3 regions of the Aquamicrobium segne genome follow, and region 3 is predicted to be linked to each of the others. Evidence: riboswitches for the same ligand, from Rfam matches in the RefSeq annotation. Region 3 holds a riboswitch; each other region holds the start of a gene.
The links. Region 3 has a riboswitch for cobalamin ahead of ACFPLB_RS01895 (TonB-dependent receptor domain-containing protein). Riboswitches for the same ligand answer to the same signal wherever they lie in the genome.

Region 1 (5,221 bases), on a different contig from region 3:
TCCGAAACCATGACCTCATCCCACAGGTCGCGGGCCTTCAGATCACGCACCAGTTGCGCATTCACCACGGTGAAGTCGCCCGACATGTTCGATTTGACAAACAGGTTCTGATAGGCTGGCTCGATCGACTGCGACACGCCGCAAATGTTGGAAATCGTTGCCGTCGGCGCAATCGCCATTGTGTTGGAGTTGCGCATGCCAATGGTTCTGACGCGGCTTCGCAAGGCTTCCCAGTCAAGTGTCGAGGAGGTATCCATCTCCACACCGGGCCGTGCCTGTTCCAGCAGCGCAATCGAGTCGATCGGCAAAATGCCCTTCGACCATAGCGAGCCATCGAAGCTGGCATAGCGGCCCCGCTCCGCCGCCAGATCGACCGAAGCCGAAATTGCGTGATAGCTGATCGCTTCCATCGACTGGTCAGCAAATTTTACCGCTTCATCGGAGGAGTAGGGAATGCGCAGTTTCTGGATTACATCCTGAAAACCCATCAGGCCAAGGCCGACCGGGCGATGCTTCAGATTCGAGGCCCGTGCCTCGGGAATGGTATAGAAATTGATGTCGATGACATTGTCGAGCATGCGCATCGCCGTGCCGACAGTTTTCGCCAGCCGGTCGAGATCAAGCCCCTGTTCGGTGACGTGATTGAGAAGGTTGACCGAGCCGAGATTGCAGACCGCGACCTCATCCTTTGAGGTGTTGAGCGTGATCTCGGTGCACAGATTGGATGAATGCACAACGCCGACATGGCCCTGTGGCGAGCGGATGTTGCACGGATCCTTGAAGGTAATCCACGGATGGCCGGTCTCAAACAGCATGGTCAGCATCTTGCGCCACAGATCGAGCGCCCGGACCTTGCGGAACACTTTTAGCTTGCCAGCCGCTGCCCATGCCTCATAGCCCTCATAGGCCTTGCGGAACGAATTGCCGGTGAGGTCGTGCAGGCAGGGGGTCTCGTCGGGTGAGAACAGCGTCCATTCGCCGTCCTCCTCCACCCGTTGCATGAACAGGTCCGGCACCCAGTTTGCCGTGTTCATGTCATGGGTGCGGCGGCGGTCGTCGCCGGTGTTTTTTCTCAGATCGAGGAATTCCTCAATATCGATGTGCCAGGTCTCCAGATAGGCACAGACCGCACCCTTGCGCTTGCCGCCCTGGTTGACGGCAATCGCCGTGTCATTGGCGACTTTCAGGAACGGCACCACCCCCTGGCTTTCGCCATTGGTGCCCTTGATATGCGCGCCAAGGCCACGCACCGGCGTCCAGTCATTGCCAAGCCCGCCCGAATATTTGGCCAGCAGCGCATTGTCCTTGACGCCTTTGAAGATCGCTTCCAGATCATCACCAATGGTGGTCAGGAAGCAGGAGGAAAGCTGCGGTCGCGTCGTGCCTGAATTGAACAGGGTCGGCGTCGAGGCCATGAAATCAAAGGACGACAGCAGGTCGTAGAACTCGATGGCGCGCGCCTCGCGGTCGATTTCGCGTATAGCCAGCCCCATGGCGACGCGCATGAAGAAGGCTTGCGGCAGCTCAAAACGCTTGGCCCCGGTGTGCAGGAAATAACGGTCATAAAGCGTCTGAAGGCCGAGATACTGGAAATTCAAATCCCGCTCCGGCTTGAGTGCGGCACCCAGACGGGCAAGGTCGAAGCGGTCAAGTTCGGGGTCAATCAGCCCGGCATCAATGCCGGTCTTTACGAAATCCGCGAAATAAGTGGCATAACGCCCGCTCATCTCTCCTTGCGTCGCCTGCTCGGCGCGGCCGGAAACAAGCGTCAGCGCCTCGCGGCGCAGCCTGTCGAGCAACAGGCGAGCGGAGACGAAAGCGTAATTCGGCTCCTGCTCGATCAGCGTACGCGCGGCCAGGATTGGCGCCAGTGACAATTCGTCGAGCGAGACCCCATCATAGAGATTTCGCTGCGTCTCGGTGAGGATCGCGTCGGCTGACACCGCCTCCAGACCCTCGCAAGCCTCGCTGACCACCGCCGCCAGCCGCGCCTGATCGAGTGGTGAAAGCGTGCCGTCCTCAGCGCGGACATTGAGTTTGGGGGCGGCGGTCTCGATGCTGTCTGCCTTTGCGGCGGCACGCTCACGGGCGCGGTCTTCGCGATAAAGCACATAGGCGCGGGCAACGCGGTGATGTTCGCCGCGCATCAAGGCCAGTTCGACCTGATCCTGCACATCCTCAATGTGGAAGGTGCGGCCTTCGCCAATCCGCCGCGTCAAAACCGTCACCACCTGTTCGGTCAGTTCCGCAACAATATCATGCACGCGCCGCGATCCGGCTGCGGTAGACCCTTCGACTGCCAGGAAGGCCTTGGTCAGCGCCACTGTGATCTTGACCGGGTCGAACGGCGTCACCGCCCCGTTGCGGCGGATTACACGCCAGCCGGGTTCGACGGGCGGCTGCATCGAAGATTGTAATGAGATCGGAGCCGAATGGCTCTCCTTGGTCTGGATCGAAACGCTTGCCGACATCTTGTCCCCGTGGCGCTGTGGACGGGGATCTGGAGGAACGCATGCCGGCTGGACGCGGCATCACCGCGCATACAGGCAAGGCGCACCGCCGGGACACCCCGCCCGAGGTTCGTTCAACATCGCCATGGCAGGTCTCCTGGCTCGCAGGTCATTGTCACTGTCCAGCCTTCCCGGTGTCTTCACACCAGTGGCATTATGCGGACAGCAACTTGCTGCTTACAGTTGCGGGGGCAGCGCCGGATTTGCGAAATACACGCACCGGCTTCCCTCTTAGCTTCCAAGAAAAACGACTCGGAAGAACCATAACGACATACATCTAGTATGTGACAGGAATTTAATGTCAACAGGTAGAGATTCGTCATCCGATAATAAGTGCCACCTGTTTCGCCCTCTTCGCTTGCCGCGAATGAAAATGGGGGCAAACGCTTGGAACACAGCGTGAGTTTCTGCCTGATCGTGTCAGAGCATTTCAACCGGTTTCGTGAATGGCGATCACGCTGGCACAGTCGCCCGCCTTCACCAGACCGGGGAAGTGGCGGGCGACCAGCAGGCCGTCCATCTTTGCGTGGATTTCCTGCGGGGCAACACCGGTGCGGCCCGTGCCCCACACCCGCGCAATCACCATTCCCTTTGTTACCGTACCACCAAGATCAACCATGGTTTCGATCATCCCGTCTTCTTGCGCGAAGGCAAAGCAATCATCACCCGGCATATCCAGCCATGTTGTTGGTGTCTGTTCGACCACGCCGTCAACCAGCCCTGCATGGCGCAGCACGTTCAAGACACCCTTGCGTGCAATCTGCACGGTTTGGGCGCGCGATGTGCCGCCACCGCCCAGCTCTGTGGTGATAAACACCTTGCCCATCTCTTCGGCAGTCGTGTCGTACATGCCGACAGCGTCGATTTCGAGCATGCGCATCGAATAGGGCGCGCAAAATGCTTCGACTGCGGCGAATGCTCGCCGCTCCTGCTCCTTGTCCGGCAGAATATGGGCAGCACAGAATGGCAGAAAATCGAGCGTGCGTCCGCCCGAATGAAAGTCGAGCACAAGATCGGCGTGTGGCAGCAAATGGCGGGTGATATAGTCGGCGATCTTTTCCGTTACCGTGCCGTCGGGTCGGCCCGGAAAGCTGCGGTTCATATTGCCCTTGTCAATCGGCGAGGTGCGCGTTCCTACCCGAAATGCCGGATAATTCATGCCTGGAATGATGATGATTGTGCCAGCCACATCCTCCAGCTTCAGGCTGCGCGCCAGATCATAAAGCGCCAGCGGTCCTTCATATTCGTCACCATGATTGGCCCCGGTCAACAATGCGGTTGGTCCGCTTCCATTGCGGATCACGCAAATCGGTACCATCACCGAGCCCCATGCGGAATCGTCACGGCTATAAGGCAGCCGTAAAAAACCATGTTGCACCCCTTGCGCATCAAGATCGATGGTGGGCGAGATCGGTGACGGGCGAAGATGCTTGTCCAACATGTCAGGTCTCATGCAAGTTGCTCGATATATTTAGTCAAAGAAGGGAGGAGAAAAATACGGCCCATATCCTTCTTGCCTCATGCCTTCACAAACAATTCCCGTGGCACATTGGCCAGACACTCGACACCTGTTTCGGTAATCAGAATGGATTCGGTGATCTCCAGCCCCATATCTTCCAGCCACAGGCCGGTCATGAAATGGAAGGTCATGCCGGGTTTCAGCTCGGTTCTGTCACCGGGCCTCAGGCTCATGGTGCGCTCACCCCAGTCCGGCGGATAAGACAGGCCGATCGAATAGCCGGTGCGGTTATCCTTGACGATGCCGTATTTCTTCAAAACACCGAAAAACCCGTTGGCGATGTCTTCACAGGTGTTGCCGGGCCGGGCCGCGGCAAGACCGGCTTCCATGCCTTCCAGTGTCGCCTTTTCGGCATCCAGAAATGCCTGTGTCGGCTTGCCGAGGAAAACAGTGCGTGACAGCGGCACATGATAGCGGTTGTAGCAACCGGCAATCTCGAAAAAAGTGCCTTCATTGACGCGCATCGGCTTGTCGTCCCATGTCAGATGCGGGGCTGATGCATCTGCACCCGATGGCAGCAATGGGACGATGGCCGGATAGTCACCGCCAAAACGACCGTCAGGGCCGTCAACACCGCGTATTGCGACATCATAGATTTCTGCAACAAGATCGCATTTGCGCATCCCGACCTCGACACGGTCAAGAATGCGGGCATGCATTGCTTCGACAATGCGCGCTGCCTTGCGCATATAGTCGATTTCAGTTGCGCTCTTGATGGCGCGCTGCCAGTTGACCAGCGCCGTGGCATCGGTAAAGCGCGCATTGGGCAGCCCCTTTTGCAACGCGGCAAAGGCAGCAGCAGAAAACCAGTAATTGTCCATCTCGACACCGATCACCAGCCTGTCGAGGCCGCGATCAGCCAGAACCGTGGAGAGAAAATCCATCGGATGACGCTCGGTTGACTGCACATAGTGATCGTCATAGCCAATGATATTGCCATGATCGAGATAGGCGGTGCGCCTGGCACCATTGGCATCCTGCCCGCGCCCGTACCAGATCGGCTCACCGGTCGGCGGCACAATCACCGCCTGATGCACGTAAAACGACCAGCCATCATAGCCGGTCAGCCAGGCCATGTTGGATGGGTCGCTGACAATCAGCGCGTCGATGCCTTTTGCCTCCATGGCATGGCGCGTTTTGGCCAGCCGTGCGGCATATTCCTCGCGGGTAAATTTCAAAGAAGCCGATGTCA
Region 2 (5,221 bases), on a different contig from region 3:
CCCCCGACATCGATACCCTGATCCTTGACGGACTTGAGGCGCATGGCCTGCCATCCTCGATGCTGGAAATCGAAATTACCGAAGAAGCACCTGTCGATAGCGAGCATCTTCAGGAAAAGCTGACATATTTGGCAAAAGCAGGCATTTCCATCGCCCTTGATGATTTTGGCTCCGGCTTTTCCTCGCTTGCCTCACTCAAGGATCATCGCTTGTCCCGGATCAAGATTGACCGCAGCTTTACCGTTGATCTTGCCGGAACCCCCGAAAACCGTCTGCTGGTCAAGGCCGTTATCGATCTGGCCAAAACACTCAATATAGAGGTAACAGCCGAAGGTATCGAAACCTGCGAACAGGCCCGCATCTTGCAATCCATGGGCTGCGTCAACGCGCAAGGCTACCTGTTTTCGCCTGCCCTGCCGATTGAAGAGGCTCTGGCCTTACGACAGTTTTCAGTCTCGGATGATGATCTTTCTTAGAGCATCGGACCAAAAAGTGGAATCGGTTTTTGGATAATTCCGATGCTCATTCAAAGAGTTAGAGCGTCCTTTGTGCGTCCGACAGGACGCACGGCGCTCTAGCCATAACCGGGCAAGACCATTATGTCGATACGTCTGGCGCAACGAAAATGCGGGTAAAATGCCCCATTTTGCGTCCCGCTCGCGCTTGCGTCTTGCCGTAAAGATGAACCATGATGTCAGTTTCAGCCACCAGTTCAGGCAGGCGGGCCACATCATCGCCAATCAGATTTTCCATCACACAATCGCTGTGCCGCCGCGGGCTTCCCAGCGTCAGCCCGGCAATGGCCCTGATATGCTGCTCAAACTGCGAAATGGTGCAGGCAACTTCCGTCCAGTGCCCGGAATTATGCACACGCGGAGCCATTTCATTGACCAGCAGCGACCCGTCCTCCAGCGCAAAGAACTCCACGCCGATCACCCCGACATAGCCAAGCGCGTCAAGCAAAGTGGCAGTGGCCTCACCGGCGCTGCCAGCCATGGCCGGTGAAATGGCTGCCGGCACAGTTGAAGTGTGCAAAATGCCATCGCGATGCACGTTCTCAGCCGCATCGTAAATCGCCACATGGCCGTTGGCGTCACGCGCGCCAATCACCGATATTTCACGCTCAAAGGAAATCAGCCCTTCCAGAATGAGCGGCACACCTCCCATGTCCTCAAAGACACCAGCGCAATCCGTGCTTTTTGTGTTGCGAAATACACGCTGACCCTTGCCATCATAGCCCATGCGGCGTGTTTTCAAGACACCATTGCCGCCAAAATCCTGCAAGGCAGAGGCCAGATCCGCATCACTGTCCACCGCCAGAAACGGTGCCGTGCCAATTCCAATGCTGTTTAGAAACTGCTTTTCCACCAGCCGGTCCTGTGACATTTCCAGCGCGCGCGGTGGCGGCAAAACCGGCACTTTGGCAGCCAAAGCCTCAACAGCCTCCACCGGCACATTTTCAAATTCATAGGTGATGACAGCGCTGATTGCAGCCAGTTCCGCCAATCCGGCAGGGTCATCATAGGCGGCAACAATATGCCGGTTGGCAAGCTGGGCTGCCGGACACTCAGCCTGCGGCTCCAAAATGGCGATATGATAGCCAAGGCGCGCCGCAGCCATGGCCAGCATCCGGCCAAGCTGGCCGCCGCCGATAATGCCGATGGTCGATCCAGGAGCCAGCATCAGGCATCATCCTTCGGCTCAAGCGCCACATTTTGTGTCTGCTGTGCGCGCCATGCATCCAGCCGCCCGGCCAGTTCTGCATCATCAAGCGCCAGCACGGCAGCGGCAAGAAGGGCTGCATTGACTGCACCGGCCTTGCCGATGGCCATTGTGCCAACCGGAACGCCAGCAGGCATCTGCACGATGGACAAAAGCGAATCCTGCCCCGACAAGGCTTTTGATTCCACCGGAACGCCAAAAACCGGCAAAGGCGTCATCGAAGCAGCCATGCCGGGAAGATGCGCGGCTCCACCAGCGCCTGCCACCACAATCTTGTAACCGGCAGCCTTTGCCCCGGTAGCAAAATCATACAGACGCTGCGGTGTGCGATGCGCCGAAATAATCAGGCTTTTATAAGAAACACCCAATGCGGCCAGCGTTTCAGCCGCATGGCGCATGGTTGCCCAATCGGACTGGCTGCCCATGATGATGGCGACATCGGCTTGTGTGTCGGTCAAGGCCTTGGCTCCACTTGGTAAAGCGGGGACGTAGCGGAATTTTTGCATGCCTGCAAGAACAAGCCACTGAAGCAAGCAGCACTATACAGGTGAATTGACAAACAGGCCCGGCAATGATTAGCGTCATGGCTGGAAACGGTTCCGAATACGGATGAAAAGGGAACACGGTCAGCCGGAAAATCGGCAAAACCGCGACTGCCCCCGCAACTGTAGACGCCGAGCCTCTCTCCGACATGCCACTGGATCTAAATAACGGTCCGGGAAGGCGGCTGGAGGCAATGACGCGAAAGTCAGGAGACCTGCCGGTTCCAGTCACCCATTCCTGATTCCGGGGTGGAATCAGGCGCGGCCGTCCGTTGCGGTGACACGATAAGTGTTGCCGCGTGCTCTACGGCCTGCAAGGTGGATGTCAAACCCCTCTTTTGCCTGTCATGACTGCGGTGGAAATAAAAACTGCTGGCGCATGAATGCCCGGCCTTTGGGGTAGGTGATGAGAAAATATTTTTGGACCGGCAGTGCCTGTGCGCTGCTTCTGGGCAGCACAGCATGGGCGCAAGACAACATTGCCCAGGACGATGATGTCATTGAACTGCAAACCATTTCAGTAACCGCCAACCGCACAGCAACCGAAGAAAATAAAACCGGCTCCACGGTTGAGCAGATCACACAGGCACAGATCGAGGCGAAATCCCTCCCGGTGGTGAGCGACTATCTGAATTTATTGCCCGGCGTCTCCATCGCCAATAACGGCGGGCTTGGAGCGCGAAGCGGTTTGTTCATACGCGGTCTTGGTTCAGGCTATGTCAAGACCCTCTATAACGGCATCGATATTTCCGATCCTTCCAACACGCAGGTCCAGACCCATTACCAGCATCTTCTCACTGGCGGAATTAACAATATCGAGGTTCTGAAAGGTTCCCAAAGCACCCTTTATGGCTCCAACGCCATTGCCGGGCTGGTTGACATTTCAACAATGGGTGAAGCTGAAAGCGGCCTTCATCATATTGTCGAGGCTGAAGGCGGCTCCTTTGGCACGGTGCGCGGCCGCTATGGTTTTACTGCCGCCAATGAGGGCTCACATTTCGCCACAAATATTTCCGGCCTCTATACTGATGGCATTTCAGCCGCTGCCGGTTTTCCAGAGCGCGACGGCTATAAAAATGCCACAGTCGATCTCGTCGCTGAACACCGTATCAACGAAGCATTCTCTGTATTCGGTTCTGCACTCTATATAGATGCCAAAGCGCAGTATGACAACGAGGGAGCGGATAATCTTGTCAATGAAGAGATAAGCAAATCACTAGGCGGGCGCGCCGGTTTCAACCTTGATCTCATGGACGGACGGCTGAAAAACACCTTCTCCATTCAAGGCTTCAAGGTGGATCGGGAAGACACCTCCGAATACGGGGGCTACATCTCAATCTTCAGATATATCGGCCAGCGGCAGAAATTCGACTATCAGGGCTCATTTGAAGTAAACGATGCAGTCCTGTTGCAATATGGCCTCGACCATGAACGGCAACAGGCCAAGGTCATTACCTCGCCGCCGACCAACGACAAATACGATCTTACCGGCGTATGGGGTCAGGCAATTCTCAGCCCTCTCGAAGACCTCGTCATCACGGCTGGCTTGCGTCACGATGAACATTCCGAATTTGGCGGTCATACGACTTACAGGGGCACCGCCTCTTACACGCTTTCCCATACCGGAACCCGTCTCCATTCCTCTTTTGGAACAGGTTTCCGGGCGCCAAGCCTTTACGAACTCTATGCGCCCCCTTTCCCCCCCGACCCGGATTGGGGTTTTCCGGGAGGGCCTGTTGGCAATGTGGATCTAAAACCAGAAACCAGTAAAAGTTTTGATATCGGTATCGGACAATCATTTTGGAATGACCGCCTTGTGGCAGACGTCACTTATTTCTCAATCGATGTCGATAATCTGATCATATATGGAAACGGCTACGAACAAGTGCCTGGAACCACCCGTTCGCGAGGCGTTGAAACCTCTTTCACCTATGCAGCAACCGATTGGCTCGATATAGGCGGCTCCTATACCTACACAGATTCAAAGTCTGAAAATGGTGAGCGCAACTCGCGAATCCCCAGACATGCCTTTGTTCTGTCGACCTTGGCCAAACCTGCCGAGAAATGGACCATCGGCGCAGATTTGAAGTTTGCAGCAGACATCATGGACGGCAATAGCAAACTCGATGATTATCTTCTCCTCAACGCCAGGGTTGCCTATCAACTGACCGACTCCACCGAAGTCTATCTTCGCGGCGAGAACCTGTTGAACGAGAAGTATCAGACGGTAAAGGGCTATGGTACGCCCGGCATCTCGGCTTTTGCTGGCATCAAGGCAAAATTCTAGAGCATTTTGCGAGCACAGATGGTTACATCTGACGCAAGCACAAATGCGGCTAAAACAAGAGCTTAGAGCATTTTTATTTTTACGCATGCCTGTCTCTCGAACTTTATCCTGAAACTGGTCCAGTTCGAAAGACAGGCTTTAACCCCTTATGAAGCAGCTATAATGCGATCATTGCGCCACCCAGCCGCCATCGACCGAAATATGGGCACCGTTAATCTGTGCAGCCGCTGGCGAGCATAAAAACACCACGCAAGCCGCCACCTGCCCGACGCTGACAAACTCTCTGGTCGGCTGTTTTTCCAGCATCACTTCACGCACCACCGTGTCGCGATCCATATTATGGGTTTTCATCTGGTCGGGGATCTGGGCTTCAACCAGCGGGGTCAGCACATAGCCGGGGCACACTGCATTGCAGGTGATGTGGTCTTGCGCCACTTCCAGCGCCACGGTCTTGGTCAGGCCCACAATGCCATGCTTGGCCGCCACATAGGCCGATTTGAACGGCGAGGCGACCAGCCCATGCGCCGAGGCGATATTGACGATGCGCCCGCTGCCTTGCCCCCTCATCACAGGAAGCGCTGCCGCAATGGTGTGAAACGCCGAAGACAGGTTGATAGCGATGATGGCTTCCCATTTGTCGATGGGGAATTCCTCAACCGGCGCAACATGC
Region 3 (5,221 bases):
CGCCGCCCGCTACCAGGACATCAAGCGGCAGCTCATGCCCCATGTGCTCGACAGCTTTGACAGGCTGCGCGCCGAGGCCGACATTGTGCTGGTCGAAGGTGCGGGCAGCCCGGCCGAGATCAATTTGCGCGATGGCGACATCGCCAATATGGGCTTTGCCCGGGCCGCCGACGTGCCGGTGGTGCTGATCGGCGACATTGACCGCGGCGGCGTTATCGCCAGCCTCGTCGGCACCCGCGCGGTCATCGACCCGGACGATGCGGCTATAATTGCAGGCTTCATCGTCAATCGCTTTCGCGGCGATCCCGCGCTGTTTGCGGACGGGATGGTCGAGATTGCGCGGCGCACCGGCTGGGCGGCCTTCGGTCTCGTGCCGCACTTTCCCGACGCGCGAAAGCTCCCGGCGGAGGATGCGCTAGGCCTCACCCGCAAGGACGGTGCGCGCGTGTCCGGCGGGCGCGTGCGCATCGCGGTTCCGATCCTGCCGCATGTGTCGAATTTTGACGATCTCGACCCGCTGGAGGCGGAGCCGGACGTTGACCTTGTGCGCGTCTGGCCGGGTTCGGCCCTGCCGGGTGATGCGGCGCTGGTGCTGCTGCCCGGCTCGAAATCGACGCTGTCCGGCCTTGCCGCCCTGCGCGCGGCCGGGTTCGACATTGACATCGCCGCACATCTGCGGCGCGGCGGCCATGTGCTTGGCCTGTGTGGCGGTTACCAGATGCTCGGCCGCACGATTGCCGACCCTGACGGCATCGAGGGCACGACAAGCATGGCCGAAGGTCTTGGCCTGCTCGATGTGACGACCGTGCTGTCGAAGGAAAAGACGTTGCGCGCGGTGACGGGCCGCAGCGCCGACGGTATTCCGCTCTCCGGCTACGAGATGCATATGGGCGCCACGCAAGGAAAAGACCGCGCCCGGCCCTTCGCCATTCTCGACGATGCCGGGCCGGAAGGCGCGACCACGCCGGGCGGCAAGGTGACGGGTACCTATCTGCACGGGGTGTTCGCCAATGATGCCCAGCGCGCGGCGTGGCTGGCGCGGCTCGGCGGGCAGGCCGCCGGTCTCGACTATAACCGGCAGATTGAGGAGACGCTCGACGCGCTCGCCGCCCATCTGGAGAAGCATCTGGCGGTAGACGAAATGCTCAGCCACGCCAGATGAAAAGCCGCGCCACCGTCGTAAGAAACGCGATCCGCGACACTGCGTCGCGCCGGGCTTCCTACCCGTGGATTTCGGGAGTTGTCGCCCCGGCATCTGCTTGCCTGCATGGTTTCGTCCATTGCTCTCCACAGGAACGGATGCACGGCAAGCAGCACCCATTCGCAGGAACGGGGCGGCGGGATTGACATTTTATGTGGCAGGTGATTTCCGTGTTTTTGGAAATGGTTCCGTTTACGGATCAAAAGGGAACACGGTAAACCGCAAGGTCGAAGCCGGACTGCCCCCGCAACTGTAACCGCTGAGCTTTCTTCCACGACGCCACTGGCCGCATGGCCGGGAAGGCGGAAGGAAGCGCCGACGCGGAAGTCAGGAGACCTGCCTTTTCCAGTCACCCATGCCGGGCCACGGGGGTATTGGCCAGGCGCGGTCGTCCGTCGCGGTGACACGAGAAAGTCATGTTGCCGCGTGCCGGAACGGCCGCAGGGTGGAGCCTTCGTTTCTTCAGCCTGTTGCCCCGACCAGCCTGCGGTTGATGTCGGATCATGGGGGCGTGCGCTGCGCGGCCTTGATGCAGGGGACCAGAATGAACAGGACCATATTCGCAGCCGGCGCATGCGCGCTTGCCCTTACGAGCGCGGCACAGGCCCAGAGCCTGCCCGATTTGGGCGGCGTGACCGTCCTCGATACGATCACGGTGACGACGCCGCTCAGAAGAACCTCGTCGCTGGAGCGCACCACCTCTTCGGTGACGGTCATTGCGCGGGAGGAGATCGAGCGTTCCGCCGCCGCCGATCTGGCCTCATTGCTGAAGAACCATACCGGCGTCTCGGTTAGTCTGAACGGCGGCATGGGCGCGGCTGGCGGGGCCTCGCTTCGCGGCACCACCGAATCGCAGACGCTGGTTCTGGTCAATGGCGTGCGCGTTGCCGCCGCCACCAGCGCCTCGGCGGCGCTGTTCAACATCCCGCTCGAATCGATCGAGCGCGTCGAGATCGCCAAGGGTGCGCATTCGGCGCAATATGGCGCGGATGCCATCGGCGGCATCATCAACATCATCACCAGACAGGGCGGGCCCTGCGCCAATGGCAACCCTTCATGCACCACAGTGACGGCGGGCGTCATGCATCCATGGGGCGGCACGCTGGCGGTTGACAGGATGGGACGCAGCGAAAGTGGTTGGGACTATTCCTTCGGCGGCAGCCTGTTTGGCACGCGCGGCTACGACTTCACCGTTCCGAGTTGGTCGGGCCACGAGCCCGACGATAACGGCTTTGCACGCGGCTCGCTGCACTATTCGCTGTCGAAGGACTACGATTGGGGTCGGATCTATTCCACCGGCCTCGCCTCGCGGGCGCGCACTCAATACGACAACAAGCCGCGCCCCGGCTCTCTGCTCGGTCTGAACGAGACCGAGAGGGACACGCTGAGCGGGAAGATCGGCGCCAGGCTCGACCACTCCCCGGACTGGAAATCAACGCTCGAATTCAGCGCCGGCAAGGATGAGGCAACGAATTTCCGCGACGGCGTCGCCGTCGAGAACATCTTCGGCACCACGCGCTACGGCATGCTGGCATCAACGGAAAAATCCTTCGCCACCGGCACGGTCGACCATATTCTCGGCTTCGGTGTCGAGGCGTATCGCGAGGAGATCAACTCCACCGGCAATTACGCGGTGAAGAAGCGCGACCTTGCGGCGGTATTCTCGCAATACTCGCTGGAGTTCGGCGATCTTACCGTGGACGCTGGCCTGCGCTTCGACCACAACGAGCAGTTCGGCGAGGCCACCACCTACAATATCGGCGCCAGCTATGCCGTCCTGCCGGAACTGATCGTGCGCGCCTCGCATGGCACCGGCTTCCGCGCGCCGACCTTCAACGACCTCTATTACGACGACCCGGAGATCGGCGTCGGCAGTCCCGACCTGCGGCCGGAACGCTCACGTTCCTGGGAGGCGGGGGTGAACTGGCGTCCCACCGACACGACCAGCCTCGACGTCAGCGTCTACCGCAACAGGATCAAGGACCAGATCGGCTGGGGCGGCGTCATAGGAAGCCTGTATGCCGAGAACCTTGAGCGTGTCTCGATAACCGGTCTCGAGGTGACACTCGACCATCGCTTCAATGATCGCTGGGGCGTGCGTGCTTCGCTCGACCTCAGGCGACCGATCAACGAGGTGAGAGACCGCTATGTCCGCTATCAGGATCGCTTCAGGGCCTCCATCGAGGCTGATTTCCAGGCAACGGAAAAGCTCTGGCTGAAGGCGGGCGTGTTCCATGTCGGTGACCGCTTCTCCAATCATACCAACACCCAGCGCATGCCAGCCTATACGACGGTCGATCTTTCGGCGATCTACAGCCTCGACCCGCAGTCGCAGTTGAAGCTGTCGGTGGAAAACCTGTTCGACGAGAAATATGAGCGTATCCCCAACTATGTCGCCCCCGGCAGGACGATCAATCTGAGCCTCTCGCGGACATTCTGATGACAGGCGGTCGGCCAGTGAGAGCCATCCGGGTGCTGGCGCTGCTGGCGGCGGCCCTCGCTTGGGCTGCACCGGTTTTGGCAGCCCCCGCGCCGCAGCGCGTGGTGTCGATCAATGTCTGCACTGACCAGCTCGCCATGCTGATCGCCGGCGAGGGCCAGCTTCACTCGGTCTCGGTGCTGGCGAGCGACCCCAACTCCTCGACGATGACGGGGGAGGCGAAGGCCTTCGCCGTTAACCACGCGCTGGCCGAGGAAATCTTCCTGATGAAGCCCGACCTCGTACTCGCCGGCACCTTCTCCTCACGCGCCACCGTCGGCCTGCTGCGCTCGCTCGGCGTCCAGGTCGAGGAGTTTGCGCCCTCGCGCTCCTTCGACGATATCCGCACCAACATTTTACGTGTCGGCGCGCTGCTCGGACAGGACGAACGCGCGCGGGAACTGGCGGCCGCACTTGACGCCGGGCTGGCCGATCTCGCCGCCGCGCCACGCAGCGGGCGCTCGATCGCGCTCTACGACGCCAACAGCTACACCGCTGGCAAGGGCACGCTCGCTGGCGAGATTTTTCGCGCTGCCGGTCTCGTCAATGTCGGCGAGGCGCTGGGCGTCACCGGCAGCGGCCGGGTGCCGCTGGAGATGTTGATCGTGGCGCGACCCGACATCATCGCCTCCAGCTCCCGTGATTATGGCGCACCAGCACTGGCGCAGGAAAATTTTGTCCATCCCGCTTTCGCTGCGCTTGAAGCCTTGAGCCAGCCGGTCAGCGCACCGACGCCCAACATGATCTGTGGCGCGCCCTTCACGCTCGAAGCCGCCTTCCTGCTGCAACGGGCGGCGGTGCAGGGCAAGGCAGGGCAGGGCGGGGCACGGCCATGAGCGAAACAGTACGCTACCGGCTGCTGATCGCAGCGCTGTCGCTGGCAACACTGACCCTGTTCCTGCTGTCGCTGACGGTCGGCCCGGCGGCGATCGCCTTCGGTGACAGCATTGCGGCGCTGTTTCAGGGCGAGGCCGGTGAGATCGGCCTGATCATGCGCGAGATCAGGCTGCCGCGCGCCATTCTTGGACTGATGATCGGCGCAACGCTCGGCCTGTCGGGTGCGGTGCTTCAGGGCTATCTGCGCAACCCGCTGGCCGAGCCCGGCCTGCTCGGCATCAGCGCCACGGCCTCGCTTGGTGCGGTGCTGGCCATCTATACGGGCCTTGCCGCCGCCTTCATGCTGGCGCTGCCGCTGGCGGCGCTGGCGGGCGCGGTACTCGCCGTCATCGTCTTGCAGGCGCTGGCCGGCGCGCGCGGCAATTCGCTCCTGATGATCCTTGCCGGTATTGCGGTGTCGAGCTTTACCGGAGCGATGACTTCGCTGGCGCTCAACCTGTCGCCCAACCCGTTTGCGGCGCTGGAGATCATGTTCTGGATGCTCGGCTCGCTCACCGACCGCTCGATGACGCATGTATGGCTGGCCGGGCCCTTCATCCTCGTCGGCTGGGCGATGCTGGCCTCGCTCGGGCGCTCGCTTGACGCGCTGACGCTGGGGGCCGAGACCGCCGCCAGCATGGGCGTCGACATGCGCCGCGTGCAGT

Region 1: it holds a riboswitch for cobalamin, as region 3 does, so the genes downstream of both, ACFPLB_RS06100 (ribonucleoside-diphosphate reductase subunit alpha) here and ACFPLB_RS01895 (TonB-dependent receptor domain-containing protein) in region 3, are expected to answer to the same signal.
Region 2: it holds a riboswitch for cobalamin, as region 3 does, so the genes downstream of both, ACFPLB_RS13295 (TonB-dependent receptor plug domain-containing protein) here and ACFPLB_RS01895 (TonB-dependent receptor domain-containing protein) in region 3, are expected to answer to the same signal.

Annotation. Positions count from the first base shown of each region.
Region 1 is NZ_JBHSLL010000014.1:11,157-16,377, reverse strand. Features, by position in the region: gene ACFPLB_RS06100 (ribonucleoside-diphosphate reductase subunit alpha) at 1-2,405, opposite strand, end outside; cobalamin riboswitch at 2,581-2,791, opposite strand; gene doeB (N(2)-acetyl-L-2,4-diaminobutanoate deacetylase DoeB) at 2,941-3,951, opposite strand; gene doeA (ectoine hydrolase DoeA) at 4,029-5,221, opposite strand, start outside.
Region 2 is NZ_JBHSLL010000050.1:15,591-20,811, reverse strand. Features, by position in the region: gene ACFPLB_RS13310 (putative bifunctional diguanylate cyclase/phosphodiesterase) at 1-476, shown strand, start outside; gene ACFPLB_RS13305 (5-(carboxyamino)imidazole ribonucleotide synthase) at 598-1,686, opposite strand; gene purE (5-(carboxyamino)imidazole ribonucleotide mutase) at 1,683-2,180, opposite strand; cobalamin riboswitch at 2,300-2,501, shown strand; gene ACFPLB_RS13295 (TonB-dependent receptor plug domain-containing protein) at 2,671-4,551, shown strand; gene ACFPLB_RS13290 (3-hydroxybutyrate dehydrogenase) at 4,720-5,221, opposite strand, start outside.
Region 3 is NZ_JBHSLL010000009.1:2,589-7,809, reverse strand. Features, by position in the region: gene ACFPLB_RS01900 (cobyric acid synthase) at 1-1,162, shown strand, start outside; cobalamin riboswitch at 1,368-1,559, shown strand; gene ACFPLB_RS01895 (TonB-dependent receptor domain-containing protein) at 1,746-3,641, shown strand; gene ACFPLB_RS01890 (ABC transporter substrate-binding protein) at 3,641-4,516, shown strand; gene ACFPLB_RS01885 (FecCD family ABC transporter permease) at 4,513-5,221, shown strand, end outside.